DNA from 3 places in the Paenibacillus pedocola genome. Region 2 is predicted to be linked to each of the others. Evidence: riboswitches for the same ligand, from Rfam matches in the RefSeq annotation. Region 2 holds a riboswitch; each other region holds the start of a gene.
What was found. A riboswitch is a leader RNA that binds a small molecule or an ion and turns the genes downstream of it on or off. The one in region 2 is predicted to bind cyclic di-AMP.
Positions count from the first base shown of each region.

Region 1 (6,070 bases), 2.7 Mb from region 2:
GCTCGGCAAACCAGCAATCATGATAACGGGTAACATACTCCTTCTTCATCTCCACATGCTGCATTGTATCAATAGCAAAATCATAGACATGCGAATCCTTGGCTACCGGTTTCCAGTTGAACGGATCAATAGCCAGCAAGGTGACCGACTGGATATCATCTTTTTTCGTTTTAATGCGGATATGCAGGGTCTCCGAATCATAGGCGTATGACAATGCCCCTTTAGGTTCATGAATAAATGCCGCTAAATCCATAGCAGTACACTCCTCACAGCGGAAATTTGAGCTTAACTTATACGTTTAAGTGATTTAAGTATAAAGTCCCTGCAGGCGGTCTGTCAATCCACGCCCGGCAGGGTTATAGGGATCATCCATTCAACTATGTATGGCTACGATTGTAGAATTTCATCAATCCGCTCCTTCGCACCTTTCCAGGAGGTCATAAGCGGGAACGCATATTCTTCCCGTGCTCTCAGATTCCATGGATGCGGAATGCACAGCACTTTCTTGCCCTCCTGTACAGCAGGGAGAAGATTATGCGGACCATCATCAATCAGCAGATCGAAATTGATCAGATGCTTCCGCTTGCAGGTAAAGAAGTTATCAGCCGGGATAAACGGCATATGCTTCTGCAGCCAGTTCCATTTTTCTACGACCGTTTTCGGTACAGCTGCAGTCACAATAATAACATCATAAGCATTGTGCAGCTTCTCCATCTCTTCAACCACATGCTCATCGAACAGCTCAAGCTCCTCATACAGACCCGGTCTTCCAAAAAAGATATCCATCGTGCTGTCCGGATGGCGCAGGTGGTCACTGTTCCAGTCGAACATATCCTCGTAGCGTAGCAGATGGGTTGGGAATTCATTATTGTTATGATAAATCGCCCGCTTAACGAGATGGCAGATAGTATCATCCATATCGACTGCGATAATTGGTTTTCTCATAGATTGTCTCCTATTTCTATATTCTATTTTTCTGTTCAGCCCCATACTGACCGTGTCCAGGCGATCTGGAAGCCCGCACGCTCCAGATTATTCTGGCTGGTAGACCCGAAGCTGGCCTGTGCAGCAACAAGCTGACAACCCGCAAAATGAGCTTCGTACAGTCTGCGTTGTATCAGTGCGGTTTGTATACCACGGTTCCGGTATTCCGGCGCGGTCGCAGCCAGCGTGCAGGAAGCTATACTCCCGCTAATATGCATCACTGCTACTCCAGCCGGCACATCATCAAGCGTAGCCAGAAACAGCTTCCAGCCCGGTCTATTCAGTAGTCCAATATTATTGTTCATGAAATGAGGTTTGGCAGATAGCGGCATCCCGGAGCCCAGGCAATGAATTTCGGCAAAAGAGTCAAATTCAGACGGCTGCGTTATTTCAGTAATCTTTATATTAGACTGTGACGCAGGCGGTTCTTGCTTAGGTAGCCCGTATAGCACAGAATGAAAGCCTGTTTGATGCAAGCCCTTTTCTGCCAGAGCTGTGAATAGCCTGGAACCGGAACGGACCGGATCGATATCGATCTGAAAGGCCCGGTCTCTGGACCGGTAGAACTGAAGGATAGCCTCCAACTGATCACTATCTTCATCCGAGAGTCCTTTAACGGAATTGAACAGTGCCCAAGGCATAGTCCTGATGTAAAAAGCAGCAGCATTCCCGAAACGTGCAATCTCCACTCCCTCCGGATTCCCTTTCCGCTCTAGGATGGATTGAATTCTTGATGTGAGATAGTCTGTCTCAGACTGCAGGATTTGTGCAGCAAGTGTGCGGGTCAGGACTGGAAGTTCCACTGGATTCACCTCCTCCATGTTAATACTCTAGCTAGCTTAGATCCTTAATATACCAGGCGTCACAGGCAAAATGCTCAGATCCGGCAAGCGGCTCCGCCAGCAGTGAGAAGCCCTGCTTCTGATAAAAGCGGTTCGCTGCGGCCATGGTCTGCAGCGTTTCCAGGTAACATTGTTTATAGTGGAGCTTGGCGAAATCGAGAGCAGTCTGTAACAGCTCCGAGGCGATTCCTGTACCTCTGGTTGACGTAGTGAGGTACATTTTCTGCAATTCACACACTTCATCCGACCCGTCAAAAGCGGCGATTCCACAGCCTCCCAGCACTTCCCCGTCTTCTTCTACAATCCAGTAAGCCCTGTTCTCTGCTGCATTGTAATAGCTGTAAAGATCATGCATGCTCGCATCAGCCCAGGCCAGCCCGTCACGGTTGCCTCCGTATTCAATCAGGCATTCACGGATAATCCGTTCGATTGAGCCGTTGTCTGAAATTTGAATCGGTCTTATGTTCATCTGTATTCTGCCCCCAACAATCCTAATCTGTTTTATTTTGCTATTATACAGGATTCAACAGACCTGAACTACTGATCCCGGCCGAAACAAACGAAACCAGCCCTGTACGGCACGAATAGCTATCGCCGCTGTACAGAGCTGGTTTGAATAATACTTCGATAATGGATTACTGTTCTTTATTTCTGCCGAGCAGCCCGCTAATCGCCTCGGTCACGTTCATACCGGTTAGCGTCTGAGTCAATTCAGGAATCTGGGTCATGATTTTGGCGATATCTCCGGTAATTTTGTTCACGCCGGATGAAGCTCCATCCTGTGAAATCACTGTAATCTTATCAACCTTAGCCAATGGGGACGCGATTTTCTCAGCCAGCTCAGGCAGAACCTTCAGGAATTCTACTGTGAGCGCGGCTTGCGTGAACTGTTTGTATGCTTCGGCTTTCTTCTCCAGTGCACCTGCTTCCGCCGCTCCAGCCAGTTGAACAATTTCCGCGTTAGCCTTACCCTTCGCCAGCTCTGCTTCGGCCGTTGCCAGCCCGCGTTTGGTTGTCGTGGCTGCCTCAGCTTCCGCTTCAAGAATTTGCCGCTGCTTGGCTGCTTCCGCTCTCATAATCGTAGCCTGGTTTTCCGCCTGAGCAGGCTTGATTACCGTTGCCTCCAGCTCCTTCTGTCTGAGCTCCACTTCGATTTCCCGGACTGTCCGGTTGGCTTCCGCTTCCATCTGCGTTATTTTGACCTGTTCAGTAACCAGCGACTGCTTGATTTTGTTCTGCTGCAATTCGTACGCAAGATCCGCCTGGGCTTTCTTCACTTCTGTCTCCAGCTTAAAGTCTGCCTGCTTAATGTTCAAATCCTTCTCGAACAGGGATTCCTTGGCGCGGGCAGCGGTTTCCGCTTCAATGGTGGCCTGATGTGCATTGGCTTTGGCAATGGAGGATTCTTTCTCAGCCTCCGCTTGTTTAATCTGAATATCGCGTTCTGCTTCCGCTTTGGCAATGCTGGCATCGCGGCGGATGCGCTCAATTTCCGGAACCCCCATATTGTCGATGTAGCCTTTGTCGTCGGTAATTTTCTTAATGGTGAAGCTGACTACTTCCAGCCCCATCTTATCGAGGTCTTCCGAGCAGGTTTCCCGCATCTTGCTGTTAATTTCGTCAGGTGTCTTAAGTATCGATTCTACCGATAATTGCCCGATTAAACCGCGCAGATGACCTTCCACTGAATGCAGGATTATCGTCTCGCGGTCTTCTTCCGGCCGGTCGATAAACTGCTCGCTGGCAGTCAGAATAGCGGTAGGATCACTTTTGATCTTAATCTGAGCGACTGCCTCCAGGTTGAGCTTGATGCCTTGCCGGGAGAACATTGCCTGCGCCGGGATGACATCAAAGCTCATCAGCATCATAGAGATCGTTTTATTGTTCTGGAAGCCGGGGATGACGAATGTCCCGCCGCCCTGTACCACTCTTTTTCCGCCAAGGCCGTACACAATCATCGCCTGATTGGGCGGAACCTTTTTATAAGAATTCACGATACTGAACAATGCAAGCAGGATAACTACAACAATTGCTGAGATTAAATAAAGAAGAACCATAACATTCGACACTCCCCGTTATTTATAATTGTCCGATTTCACTCTCAAAGAGAGTTACTGTTGCTATTCCTTTATCCACCTTCAGAATAATCACCCTATCGCCCTTGGTGAGCTGCTGGCCGGCTTCTGCCCTTACTCCTATGGATCGTTTCGTTCCGTGCAGCACATATTTCATTTCCCCAACCGCTCCATCCAATGCAGGAATACTGATGTATCCAAGTAGACCCGATGGATCATAATCCATTTCATTCATGCTGCTGTCATACCGGGTCATCACCCGGGCCAGCACTACATACATCAGACTGCCCACCAATAAGGCAACCACGGTGCAGATCAGCACCACTACAAGCATAGTCATCACGCTAAACCGCGTCAGGACATAACCCGTACCACCCCAGACTGTGACAAATACCATCAGCGGAAGTATAGGCACAAAACCCGGACCTCCAGCATCACCGCCTCCAACATGCATATGACTTGCCAGACCATGCCCATGAAATCCGCCGCTTAGGAGAAGCAGTAGTCCTACCCAGAAGCAGACGATAAATACAGTAACGATATCAATCCCCCCTTTGTAGCATTTGCGATAGTATTTAACACTCTTTCTTACGTTGTTATAAGACTTTTTGTCTTTATACAGAACGTTTTTTCTTCCTGCTTGCACAGCAAAAAGACCACAGAAGCGGCAGGGCTCTCCGTGGTCGGTTAATCGATCATGGCGCTCATCCTCTCTCTTCGAGGCTTACGGGGTTAGCTGACGGATTCGGGCAGCGAGATTGCCCTACCCTGCCAATGAGCTTAGCAAGGATTCACCCCGGGTGGGCCGCAGCGTCTTATCAGCAGCGTTCACCATTGGTTCCCCCGTTCCCGTTAACGGAATTCAGCCATTTGAGAACAGTTATATTATTCGGTTGCTGATTTGAATCTTACGCCTGTGTTCGTTTAATGTAAAACGTCCCATATGGAATAAAAAGCCAAATAATGCCGTCTCTTCACGAATGAAGGCGTATTCTTTGACTTCGCTCTTAAGCGCCCGATGATTTGCTCATTTTTACTCCATTTCTCGCAAGCTGTCCCATCCGGCCAGTAAACACCGCAAAAAACATCCCCGGATCTGCGCTCTTTTGATTTCCAACTGAAACGGCAAGCATGTTACGATAAGGTAGCTGGAATTCATCTTGACTCAGATCATAAGGAGCCTATTACAATGAACAAACTTGTCTTTTTCCTGGGTCCGGCAGGTGCCGGTAAAACTACATTAGCCAAGGCAGTTGCTTCCCGCCGCAAAGCCGCCTTTTTCGACATGGATATTTTATTAAGGCCTGCGGCAGATGCAATTATGACTATGCACGGGCTAGACCCCACAGACAGGGATTCCGCCGAATACAAAAGACTGTGCCGCGATCTGGGATACCGGATCACCATGGATGCCGCTCTCGATAATCTCGGCCTGGACAGCGATGTCTACGTGGTTGGACCCTTCACTAAGGAAGCAGCGGATCCTGGCTGGATTGAAAGCGAGCTGAAGCGGATCGGCCTAACACTGCAGGACGTTCTAGTCAAAGTCGTGATGGTCACATTAGCTGACGAGGAGCTTTTCCGCAAGCGAATACAGGGCAGGCATTCTCCGCTGGATGACTGGAAGTTCCGTCATTGGGAGCTCTTCCGCTCGTCACTCGGCAGCCGCACCCTTGCATGGCCTTTGCCGGAAGCAAATGTAACGCTGATCGACAATTCGCATCCTAATATAGCGGCTACCGCTGAGCAGGTAGAGCGGTTTATTTACAGTGATAATAATTAAAGAGAATGGACGTAAAACTTATATTCCCATAGTAATGCTTATCTTCAAATTCTCCTTACTCTCAATCCAAAAACAGCTACCCCAAGTTAACTCGGAGGTAGCTGTCGGTATTATATAGATAATATTCGGTCGATAAAGTATCGTTGATATAAGGGGGCTATCTGACAGAGCCAGATAAGCATTAGTCCCTTCTTTAAGCTCAGCAAGCTTCTGCTCAACAGCCGCAATTGCATCGGCTTCAGCAATTCAATCTAACGGTAGCTTATCTCCTTAGGAGTGCCTTCGTCAGGCTTGTCTCGATCACCACTTGTTTACCGCCCATCGGCTCCTAGTTGCGATATTATTCTTCGATTTTAAACCATGGGCCTGAAGCTTTAATTGTATTC
Region 1 covers NZ_CP134223.1:3,247,041-3,253,110, reverse strand. The annotation lists gene QU597_RS14145 (glycoside hydrolase family 13 protein) at 1-253, opposite strand, end outside; gene QU597_RS14140 (5' nucleotidase, NT5C type) at 388-945, opposite strand; gene QU597_RS14135 (GNAT family N-acetyltransferase) at 981-1,787, opposite strand; gene QU597_RS14130 (GNAT family N-acetyltransferase) at 1,819-2,295, opposite strand; gene QU597_RS14125 (flotillin family protein) at 2,462-3,883, opposite strand; gene QU597_RS28870 (NfeD family membrane protein) at 3,906-4,547, opposite strand; cyclic di-AMP (ydaO/yuaA leader) riboswitch at 4,608-4,779, opposite strand; gene QU597_RS14115 (P-loop nucleotide/nucleoside kinase family protein) at 5,091-5,684, shown strand; gene QU597_RS14110 (NADH-dependent flavin oxidoreductase) at 6,025-6,070, opposite strand, start outside.
Region 1: another riboswitch for cyclic di-AMP. It lies ahead of QU597_RS28870 (NfeD family membrane protein); the one in region 2 lies ahead of QU597_RS02580 (hypothetical protein).

Region 2 (6,070 bases):
TGATTAATGACAAGCGGGTCTGGCTGGACACCCTGCAGTCCATTGGACGCGATGAGCTTGGCGTCGGTAAAAAGGCCTGGGGCGCATTTACCGGCAGCCTCAGAGAAGAGATACTGGAAGCCCTGCACCAGAACGAGGTTGTCCCGGTTCCGGCTTCATTTGCCGAACGGCCTGCAGCAGTGCTGAATGAACAATAAGCCCTCATAACTCCTGTATATCCTGAGTAGTTACTTTCTGATATGTAAAAAAGGCGGGAAGCGCATGCCTGGCATGCCGCTTCCCGCCTCTATGCGTTAACTGGTACTGCTGCTCACCGCGGCATACTTTCGCAATACGCCTTGATAGACAGATTTCGGACGCAGACCGACCAGCTTCTCCACCGGCTGTCCTCCGCTGTACACGACCACAGTAGGCAGGCCCATGACGCCAGCCTCCGACGCCAGCTCAGGCAGCTCATCACAGTTTACCTTTACTATAGACACGCTGTCCGCATACTCCTCATCCAGTTCCTCCAGAATCGGCAGCAGCGTTCTGCAGGGTCCGCACCTCGGCGCACCATAATCAACCAGCACTGTTCCGCTCCGGTTCAGCTCCGCCCGCAGGGCTCCCGCATGCTCCACATTCATAATTGCCATAATTCTTCCCTCCCGTAACTCTATGACTGTACGCTTAACTATTTTCCAGTTCAGTATTTCCGTGCTCAGCAGTCCCGCTCTCCATCTGCTCCTGCTGCATTGCAGCCATCCGCTGCTGGAGGTTGAGCCTGATCTGGCTCAGTTCTATAATCTGGCGTTCAATCTCCTTCAGCTTGCTGCGGTAGAGCGGCATCACCTCTGCACAGAAGGACTCTTTATTCTTCAGTACACAATGCAGAAATCCGGCAATCTCCTCTGTCGACAGCCCCAGATTCAAATACAGCTTAATCGTCTCTACCGTTTCGACGGCCAGCGGCGAATACTCACGGTAGCCGTTGGCCTCCCGGAGCGGTGTAAGCAATCCTTGACGCTCATAATATCGCAGGGAACGGACACTGACACCTGTCCGCGCTGCAAGTTCACCTATTTTCATGGCATTCTCCCCGGGGTTCATGAGAAATGGTCTGCTTTCAGTATAAACCCTGACACCAGTGTCAGGGTCAAGGCTTTTATTTCTGCCGTATCTTTTGCTTTAATTTTGAACTATGCTACAATCTTAATTACAAAAATATAGAATCCCAGGAGGGCGATTTACCGATGTCTATTCAACAACTTCATACTCTGGATGAACTGCACCAATATGTCGGGCAACCCGGCAAGAAACTGCTTTTTAAGCACAGCACAACCTGCCCGATCAGCGCCAAAGCTAACGAAGAGTTTCTGGCGTTTGTACAGAGCTCTGATACGCCGGCAGCTATTGTTCATGTGATTGAAGACCGTCCGGTCTCGAACCAGATTGCTGAAGAATTCGGCATCAAACACGAATCTCCGCAAATTTTTCTGCTGGAAGACGGAGAAGTCCGCTGGAACACCTCCCACTGGAAAATCACCCGCGATGCCATCAAGGAGGCAGTGAGCAAATGAGCCAGTCTGTAATTGTCTACTCTACATCCGGCTGCAGCGACTGCAATCAGGTAAAACAGCTGCTCACAGAACAAGGCATTCCGTTCGAAGTGCGCGATGTTATGACCAGTACAGTCTATCAGGAGGAAGTAGAGAAGCTCGGCTTCATGGGAGTACCTGTCACTGTATCCGGAGAATATGCGGTCAAAGGCTTCAACCTTCCTGAGCTTAAGGAACTTATTGCTGCAGCGAAATAAATCATGAATGATTCCAGGAGGCTACAGCCATGACACAGGAGATCTGGATTAACCTGCCGGTTAAAGATGTTGAGAGGTCAACTGCCTTTTTCAATTCGATTGGATTCCATGCGGTGAGCGTTGGTAACGAGAGATCCAAGCTTGCCATAGGGCAAACGACGATTCTGCTGTTCCCGGATGCGGCGTTTGAGAAATTCACAGGTTCAACAATCGCTGATACTTCCCAATGCGCAGAAGTCATCTTTTCCATTGGTGCAGAAAGCAGAGAAGAAGTAGATGCCTTTATTCAAAAAGTAGAGTTTGCCGGAGGAAATATCTTTGGCAAGCCAAGTGAAGTGGACGGCTGGATGTACGGCGCAGGCTTTGCCGACCTGGACGGTCACCGCTGGAACCTGCTGTACATGGATGAGAGCAAAATGCCGAAACGCTAATATGAAAACGCCGGTTACCTGTTTAAGGTCACCGGCGTTTTTTTATCCCCCTATAAACTTATATCTTTCAGGTTCAATATTCGCACTCGGCTACCAGATGACCCACATTCCCGCTATGGGTATAGATGACATGGTCCGCCCCAAGCCCTTTGTATACCAGTCTCGGATTCATGGAGGTGGTAATGACAAAGATAGGCTTCGCGGTCCACGTCCGGCACATCTGCACATAACGGCAGCATAATGCCACACTGCTCTCGAACAGATAAATTCTGCCTACGGCAAACGGCGGCCTAAGCCAAGTATTCAGATGCCGGGTATCCACCTCAAAAATAACCTCAACCCCCAGCTCCTGGAGCCGCGCGTGTTCAGCCGGATTGTTGGCGAGCCCTGCCATCCGGCAGCCTTTTATTTGGAGCATTCTAACAAACTGTTCCCCTGCCTTCGTCGGAGCGCTAATGAGTACATATTCCTCCTGGCTGCCCATCTCTGTCTCCCCCTCCCGGTTCACGTTATAGCCGGCATTCATCTATACCAGCACAGCAAAAAACCACAAAGGATTCCCTTTGTGGTCCAATTAACGGTCACAATGCGCCTATCCTCTCTACAGTACGCTTACGAGGTTAGCTGCCGGATTCGGGCGTTGAGAGTCGCCCTACCTGTTATCCATACGAGACTTTTCAGTTCTCGCAGTTTCCCAGGATTCACCCCATAACCGGCTCCGCCTCTCACGATCGGCTTCCGGTTGTTTGGTTCCCCCGCTCTCCGTAAACGGAGATTAAGCGGATTGCTTATTCAATTGCGCTTAAACAGATGTAATCATACCTTCTGCGATGATCGCTTGTAAAACGCTAATAGCGCCAAAATAATGCATTAAATGGGATGATTACCGGTCAGATAACGCTTACTTAAGCTTTATTCTCCCTAATCCTCTGATTTCCCCGCTTTTCTGAGGGGTTAGGAAAAACAGATAAAGAATACCGGTTCGTGTATCTTCCGCGGAGTTTACAGCGGTTCTTGTCTTTTTCCAGTAAAAATCAAAAGATGACGCCTGAGCGAGAAAATGACCTGATAATCGCTGATAAATAGTCTTTTCGACTAGCGCAGCTTTGTTCCCGCCGCAATTCCCCGCTAATCCGCAATTAGAGAATCCCTTTGCTTTTTTACAAAGACATGCCGGAAAGAGTATGATTCGTGTTGAATCGATTCGCAAAAATGATGATATTCGAACGCTGAATTCCCGCCCAGCGGGAAACGGGGGAACCATCCGGCTAATACGGCCATGGGGTGAATCCTGAGGAGACTGCGACTCCCGCATTCTCACCAGGTAGGGCGACTCTCACCGCCCGAATCCTGCAGCTAACCTCGTAAGTGTATAGAGAGAGCCCCTTGATCCGCCACGTTTTGGCATCAGGCCTGTTTCCGCCTGTATCCGGACCGCAGGCAGAGGTTCTCCTCTGCCTGCGGTTTTTTGCGCACCCCTATACATTGAAGGCAGACAGCTGTGATTCTCTATCTTATCCATCTCTTAATCCAGGAAGGAACGTGCTGACATGCCTGACCTATTATCCCCGCAGCCGGCCGCTGCCGCCGGATTTGAGCAATATATCCGGGAGTACAGCGGAGGTGTCCTTGCGCTTAGCTCCATTCTGCTCGGGAAGGGCAGTGAGGCTGAGCGGGTGACGGCCGGAACCTTCAACAAGCTGTATGAGCCGTATTGCAAAGGAAAGCTGAAAGCAGCCGACTTTCCGGTAGAAGCCTACCGGGAGTGCATCCTGCAATGCACAAAATCCGCGAAGAGCCGGAATCTGCGCACCTCTAAAGAGTTGTCGTGGGACGATCAGCTCGTAAAAGCGCTATGGTATGGACTGCTGCTTCCGCTGCCCGAAATCGGCAAAATTCTCGGCAAGAGCCTGCCGGCGCTGAAGGCTCAGCTCCGGCAGGTTCGTGAGCACACGGCGGGGCAGAAGCCGCTGAGATCACAGGCTAATTTGTCTATTGTGTAAATGGCCGCCTGTTCTTCTGATTCATTCACCAATAAAGCCGCAGCAATCCGCTGCGGCTTTATTGGCTTTACTTGCCCTTGCTGTTGCCTTTACTCTTGCTCTTGCCTTTGTTTATGTCTTTGCCCTTACTGTTGCCACTCTTGGCAAACCGTAAAAAAGCCATCAGGCATCCCAGAATTCCAAGACCAAGCAGCAGAGTCTGCAGCGCCCCCAGCAGTGTTGAGCCTTCGGGCCTAAGCATACTGCTTACTATGATCAGTACAATGGAGACCGTGACCAGCACGGGAGTTTTTATGTTTAATTTCAAAATCACCACTCCTTACTATTAAGGTACACTATAAACGGCCGGATCACCAGTTTTAGTGAGTCCCTTAGCTGCTGCGCCCAAAAAGGCACCTCCGCATTAACTGCGGAGATGCCTTTAAATAGTTGTCCCTGAAACGAATTTAGCTTAATGGCTGCGCTTATGATACTTGCCAAAGAATACGATCGCCAACAGCATTCCGGTAATGCCTATACCTGTTAGAAGCCCTTGCGTAAAATCCATCAGATTCGACCCGCTATCTGGAACAAGTCTGCTAGACGTCAGCGAGAAGAAAGATGATATAAACAGCAGCGCTAAGTTTTGTTGTTGTTTTTTATCCATAATTCCCACTCCTTAAATTTTGTAGGCCTTCATAGCTTTTCTAATCTCTTTGATACTAGGACGTTTACCATACATCAGGACACCTGTGCGGTAGATCTTAGCCGCCAGCCAGCCTAACAGGAAGATAGTAACCAGCAGAATAACCAGTGAAACTGCGATTTCCCATACGGCCACATCCCCGACACCGATCCGCAGCAGCATGCTGAGCGGTGAAGTGAACGGTACGTAGCTGGCGATCTTAACCAGCAGTGTGTCCGGTGCAGAAACGCTGAATGTCGGAATATAGTAGTTCACAAAACCCAGCATCATCACCGGCATGCTTGCCTGGCCCAGCTCCTCAGTGCGGCTCACGATCGAGCCTACAGCGGCATACATCAGCGCATACAGGAAGAAGCCCAGAATATAAAGGATGAGGCCGTAAACCAGAATGCCTATATTCAATTGACTCAAGTCAAGATCGAAATCCGTCAGAATACCCGAGTTATGCGGCAGCATCAGGTTCGCCGCAATGCTTGCGGCAATGATCGCAATCTGCAGCAGCCCGACCAGGAACACCCCCAGCACCTTGCCGAACATCTGGCTCAGAGGTGAAGCGCTCGTAATCAGAATTTCCATAATGCGCGAACTCTTCTCCGCTGTGACCTCAGCGGCAATCATATTGCCGGTCAGCATAATCGACAAGAAGAAGAGCATCAGCAGTACATAGACAATCACATAATTGATCGCAGGTGCAGATTCATCCTGACTGGCGCCGTCAGTCCCGCTTCCTCCGCCGATCTGCTGCGTCTCTATAGTGACCGGCGTGAATATGGCGGACACTTCCTGCTGCGTAAGCTTGCCTTCCGTAATCAGCTGCGTATTGACCTGCTGCAGGGCAGCTTGCAGATAACTTTGGATATCTCCGTCCAGCTCTCCTTCATTGCTGTGGTAAGTGACCGGAGGTACACCTCCGCCCGCCGCAGTGCCGAAGGTGAGATAACCTTTAATATCGCCCTCCTTGAGTCCCTTTTGAAGGGCTGCATCTTCCGCAGATGCATAGGACTCCAGCGATACCTGGGTCTCGGAATCTTCGGGCGCAGTATAGGCCAGCAGCAGTTCCGATACCGGGGTTCCGGCTTCCGTCACCACTCCGATGCGCGCAGCACCCGCTTCGTCGTCCCCGTTGAACTTGTCGATAAAATAAGGAATGTTCATA
Region 2 covers NZ_CP134223.1:586,289-592,358, reverse strand. The annotation lists gene QU597_RS02615 (CHAD domain-containing protein) at 1-197, shown strand, start outside; gene QU597_RS02610 (thioredoxin family protein) at 294-635, opposite strand; gene QU597_RS02605 (MerR family transcriptional regulator) at 670-1,068, opposite strand; gene ytxJ (bacillithiol system redox-active protein YtxJ) at 1,233-1,559, shown strand; gene QU597_RS02595 (glutaredoxin family protein) at 1,556-1,795, shown strand; gene QU597_RS02590 (VOC family protein) at 1,825-2,226, shown strand; gene QU597_RS02585 (hypothetical protein) at 2,300-2,710, opposite strand; cyclic di-AMP (ydaO/yuaA leader) riboswitch at 2,819-3,018, opposite strand; cyclic di-AMP (ydaO/yuaA leader) riboswitch at 3,444-3,611, shown strand; gene QU597_RS02580 (hypothetical protein) at 3,777-4,229, shown strand; gene QU597_RS02575 (hypothetical protein) at 4,297-4,536, opposite strand; gene QU597_RS02570 (hypothetical protein) at 4,681-4,875, opposite strand; gene QU597_RS02565 (ABC transporter permease) at 4,888-6,070, opposite strand, start outside.

Region 3 (6,070 bases), 2.9 Mb from region 2:
GGGCAACTGGAGTTACCCCGAGTGTTACCAGATAGTCTTCCAGATAAGAACCAAGCACACGCTGTGGATTTGCAGGAACAGTTACTTTATGCCCCATGGCATCAGTCACAGTCTTCTCCGCAGCCGGAGCAGCGGTTTCTGTTGGTGCAGTTGTAGCCTCAGCGGTTGCCGCAGGTGCAGCACTAGAATTTGCCGCATTGCCATTGTTGTTATTGCCGCAAGCGGACAAGAATACAGTCATTGTCAAGAGGCCGGCCAAGACCAGCTTCCTACTCCCGGATTTCTTTTGATCAAACAAAAACATGTAATACCCCTCCTGTATATTTATCCTTTTTGGTCAAAGGTTTTTGAAGTGCCTTCGCCTTAACTCTTTAAATGATATTGATTCTCATTATCTATGTCAATATAATATTTATTTCCCTATCTGTATACTGAGATTCAGATCCGGTTAAAATCCATAAAAAAACGGCTGCCTCCGTGAAATACGGAAACAGCCGTCTGCTGGAATATACCTGTCTATTTGTGCAAATGATAAGGTACTGTCGCTACAACAATATCTTTTTGATTCATTAAATACGAGCGGATGAACAAGCTGGTCTGGTTATGGAGAATCGCCTGCCACCAATGCTTAGTGATAAATTGTGGAATCAGTATTGTAATATGGTCCGTCGAGGCTGTCTTCCACTCTACCGTATCAATAAACTTCACTAACGGACGGATGATGCTGCGGTAACGGGAACGAAGGACAATCAGGCGTACGCCCGGATTCCATTCCTCCCACTTTTGCTCCATCTTGTGAATCTCTTCTTCATCAAAACCAACATACACAGCGACCACATTTTCGGTCAAAGACTTCGCATAGCTGATCGAATGCAGCACGGCACGTGTAACACCAGCGACTGGAACCACTACGGTACTTCCCTTGATACACGGTTTATCTGTAGATGGACAAATGCGCAGCTGATCTGCCGTATTCTGATAATGGCCGTGAATGCGGTGGAATACGATCATAACAACCGGCAGAAAGATGAAAGCCATCCAGACACTTGAGAATTTCGTAATAATGAAAATCAGTGTAATCGTAAGTGTAGTGAGCATACCCACTGTATTGACGGCAAATTTGTTTTGCCAGCCTTTTGGTTTGTCTTTATACCAATGCACCATCATTCCAAGCTGGGATAAAGTGAATGGGATAAATACCCCTACCGCATAGAGCGGAATCAGGCTTTCTGTATTTCCGTGGAATGCAGCAACCAGCAATGCTGATAGCACACCGAGAAAAATAATACCATTAGAGAAGCCCAGCCGGTCTCCGCGGACCATAAAGGCATGGGGCAGATATTTGTCTTTGGCGAACATAAAGGCAAGCAGCGGGAATGCCGAGTATGCCGTATTTGCTGCCAGGAACAAAATCACTGCCGTGATCCCTTGAATGAAGAAGTACAAACCGCCGCGGCCGAAAGTGGATTCAGCAATTTGCGAAACAACGGTTGCTTTTTCATCAGGCATTACTCCGTACCAGTAGGCCAGCAGGGTGATTCCTGTAAACATAATACCAAGGATAAGCCCCATCATCATCAAGGTTTTGGCTGCATTTTTTTCGGCCGGCGCCTTGAAGTTCGGGATAGCATTCGATACCGCTTCTACCCCGGTCAAGGCTGAACAGCCGGAGCTGAACGCCTTAAGCAAGAGGAACAGGCTGACGTTTGATACAGCAGACCCGATTTCAGGCACATTGGCATGAGCGCCGCCGGTCATGTATTTGAATACTCCGGCAACAATCAGGACAAAGATAGATACTACGAACAAATATACCGGGATTGCTATAAAAGAAGCCGATTCCGTAACACCGCGCAGATTGACAATTGTTAACAGTAAAATAACGGATACCGCAATCAGTACAGAATGATCATGCAAACCTGGAAAAGCGGATGTAATCGCGTCTGTACCGGCTGAGGCACTAACCGCAACAGTAAGAATATAATCTACCAATAAAGAGCCTCCGGCTAACAGGCCGGTAGGAACACCGAGATTGCTCTTGGCCACGATGTATGCCCCGCCCCCTTGCGGATAAGCGAAGATCGTCTGGCGATAGGACAAAATAAGTATGGCCAGCAAGCCCAGAACGGCTAATGCAATTGGCAGTGAGTACCAGATGGCAGTGAAACCTGCGGCCACCAGTACAATCAGGATTTGTTCCGTTCCGTAGGCTACAGACGAGAGCGCATCAGAAGACAGGACAGCCAGTGCTTTCACCTTGGATAACTTTTCATGATCGAGTTCGTTCGACTTCATCGGACGCCCGATCAATAGTCGTTTTACCTTGCTTACCATTGTAGTAACAGTTCCTCTCTTTGTGAGTTGAAACGGTAGTACCGTGCGCTGTTTTCATAGGCGGATTTCATAAATGCAGGCACAAAAATAAGCATACGGAAATGATCCGCATGCCTAGGCATGGTCATTATCCCACCCTTGCTTACGAGGTTAGCTGGCGGATTCGGGCTGTGGTAGCCCTACAGTTGCAGTCATTGTGACTGCTTCCGATTCACCCCAATGGCCTTACGGCCAAGTTTGGTTCCCCCGTTTTCCCTTCGGAAAATTCAGCGCATATTCAACTTCTCACAAGGTCTAATGATAGTCTACAATGCATTTACAGTAAAGCTTTGAATCAAATGAAAAAAGAATGAAAAAACATCCAAAACACGCAAATCCAAGATCGGGGATAAGTCGATCTTTCATTCTCTTGCATTATCCCTCATTACCTTGGTTTTAGAGTGTTTTGGATGTAAAATGTGACAAAAAAATCAGGAATAATTTAGGCTTGAATTCAGTCTACCCGCTGCCTATTCCATCTGATCAGTCTTGCGTCCGGTCCACAGCAATATTGTGATCAGCACAAACGCTGTCAGAGCCATTAAAGGAATTGTAATGAACCCCAATAAGTTAATATAATCCTGATTACAAGGAACGCCGATGGTGCAAGGAAGCACTTTGCTCAGCGCAGGAATCTTCTGCTCGGAATAGTGATACAATGAGATGCTCCCGCCAATAATACTTAAAGGCAATACGTAGGGAATGATGCGCTTATCCCCCCGGTACGTGGCAATTCCAAGCAGAAACAGCTGCGGATACATAAAGATACGCTGGAACCAGCACAGCTTACAGGGTTCATATTTGAGGACTTCACTTAAGTACAAGCTGCCGGCAACGGCAATGATGGACACAAACCAGGCCAAATACAGACAGTGGCGGCGGCAAAAGGTAGAGAATTTCATCACTCGGCATCCACCGCATCAGAAGCGACTTTGATCTGGGCGTCGATGGCTTCAATATTAAACGGTTCTTTAACCATCACTCCGTTAACAAATACGGTTGGTGTTGAACTAACTCCTGCGTTTTTAGCAAGGTCAATATCGGTCTGTAGTTCATCCATATAGGTCTTGTCTTCAATATCTTTGCGCAGCAGATCAAAGTCAACCGGCAGGTTTTCCTTTCGGGCCAGATCCACTAAATAGTCTGTGGTCGCCCATTCCTTGTTCTCGTCGCCCTGATTGGCATATAGAGCGTCATAATAGGTCCAGAATGCATCACTGTTCTGATGATAGACAGACAATGCGGCAAGCGAGGCTGTAGTCGAATCCGGTCCGATAAAAGCCATGTTTACAAAATAAAAGGCTGCTTTATCCTGATTCACATACTCCTGGACAATCTGCGGCTTAATGACACCGGTGAATTGAGCGCAGGCCGGGCATTTAAAATCACCGAATTCGACGATTTTGACCGGTGCATCCTCTTTTCCGAGTCTTGGAAGTTCACTGTAGTTAAAACTTAACGGCTCGGCGGAAGAAACCTCATTGGAATTGTCCTTTGCTGCCAGCAAGTATAACCCTACAAAGATAATGACTACTAAAGCTATTGTGCTGACAATCAGGATTCTCGTTTTCTGCTTCTGCTGTTCCAGCTCTGCCTTACGTTTCTCCTGTTTGCTCATTTGGGGAATCGCGGCGGTTTTCCGTTTGTTTTGGCTCAAATGAGAGTTCCTTTCTGTCCATTAGGACCCATAAGATATGAATCATATAATTTAAAATTATATAATTAAACTTCTCACTTTGGCAAACCAGAGCTTACACGGCCTCCGGTTTCATTTGCCTCCCCTTCTGTTCACTCTTATCCTGCACTTGCCGGGGCTCTGTCTCCGCGGACGGCAGCCTAATATTCAAAATAAACTCTGTACCTTTATCAACCTCCGATTCTGCCCAGATTCGTCCATTCATTAGCTCTATCAGCTTCTTGCAAATTGCGAGGCCCAGCCCTGTACCTTGATACTGCCTGCTATGGGAGGCATCCAGCTGGGTGAACGGCTGAAACAGCAGCTCCAGTTTTTCCGGAGGAATTCCGATTCCTGTATCTTTTATCCGGAATGTTAAGCCCTGGCCATTCTCTTGCCCACCAGAGGATTCTACTGTTACATGTATATCACCAAACGGAGTGAATTTCACGGCATTACCGATTAGATTCACCATAATTTGACGGATCCTTAAGCTGTCTCCGACCAAATATTCTGGAATATCCTGCGATACCTGCAAATGGAGCTGCAGATTCTTTTCTCTGGCGGTTGCCTCAAACAAATCAATACATTCCTCCAGCAATACAGGCAGTTGAAAGGTTTCACTACGCAGCTGCATTCCATCTGATTCCAGACGGGAAATATCCAGAACATCACTTATAACATTAAGCAGCGCCTGACTGCTTCTATATTGCAGCCGCAGCATTTCCTGCTGATCCGGATTCTCAATATCCTCTGCCAAAAGTTGATTAATTCCAATAATCCCGTTCAGCGGTGTTCTGATTTCATGGCTCATTATGGCCAGAAATTCACTTTTCATCCGGTCTGCGCTTTCCGCCGCTTCCTTGGCAATAATCAGCTCCTGTTGAAACTTAACAATTGCGGTTACATCCTCAGCAACGATATATACGAGCCGCTGCTTGTCATTGATGAGCGGAAAGACAGTGGTACTGCAGATCAGACTTCCGCCGCTTTTTATTTTCACTGCAAGTTCCAGCTTGGCAGAGTGTCCTTCCACCGCCTGCTTAACCGCTGCCTTAAGTAAGGCCTCATCCTCTGCAGTGCACAGGATTTTTTTGTAATCACCCAGCTCTTCCTTTTCATAGCCGGTCGTTTGCCGCAATGAAGGATTGGCGCTAATGACTTTTTTACGGAACGGATCGATACAGAGCACCATATCCGGGCTGGATTCAAACAATGCCGTATACCGCTGTTCATTGAATTTTGCCGAGAAGAGGACCCGTTTACGGTCTTTATAAAGAAGAATCAGTACGATTAATACGATTAATATAAACGAACCGGCAAGGATCATACCGAGGAACGAATCCGCCAGTAAGGGAGCTGTACTTGAATAAATGAGTGTCTCGTCTGCCGGAAAGGACGCACCTGACATCGCTGCATAATGTGTTCCTGTTAAGGAAGCGGTCAGTACGGATACAAGCAATATTTTTTTCGCCGTGAACATGTTATAGTCATTTTCTATCCATTTGGGTTTATAAGAAGCAGTAATAACTGGAACAGCTAAAGAGAATACAATGGACAGAAGGACAGAAAACTGACTCTGCTCATAATCACCGGCAAACTTCATAGACATAATTCCGCTAAAATGCATGATGAGAATACCGCTGCTGAACAATATACCGCCGAACGCCAAATAACCCTTGCTGCGTGTGTAAGGACTACTAAGGAGCAGAAGAAGCGCGTAAGACGCGGCTATGGACACAACCAGGGACAGCAGCAGCAACGGAAGATCATACGATACAGTGACCTCCAGTTTCATCGCCCGCATGCCGATATAATGCATACTCCACATCCCAGTGCCCAGGATGCAGGATATTACAAGAATAAAGCGATACCCTCGCTTACCGCGAACCAGCCGTTCTGTCAGATCAAGGGTTGCAAAACAGGTAAGTAATGCTATTACAACGGAAAAGAGGACCAGCAGCTCACTGTAATGATCCTGATGATGCAGCATTCGCCCCTCCCCTTTCTTCATCAGTAATG
Region 3 covers NZ_CP134223.1:3,512,069-3,518,138, forward strand. The annotation lists gene QU597_RS15345 (iron-hydroxamate ABC transporter substrate-binding protein) at 1-304, opposite strand, end outside; gene kimA (potassium transporter KimA) at 517-2,334, opposite strand; cyclic di-AMP (ydaO/yuaA leader) riboswitch at 2,459-2,616, opposite strand; gene QU597_RS15355 (disulfide oxidoreductase) at 2,844-3,275, opposite strand; gene QU597_RS15360 (DsbA family protein) at 3,275-4,030, opposite strand; gene QU597_RS15365 (ATP-binding protein) at 4,125-6,041, opposite strand.
Region 3: another riboswitch for cyclic di-AMP. It lies ahead of kimA (potassium transporter KimA); the one in region 2 lies ahead of QU597_RS02580 (hypothetical protein).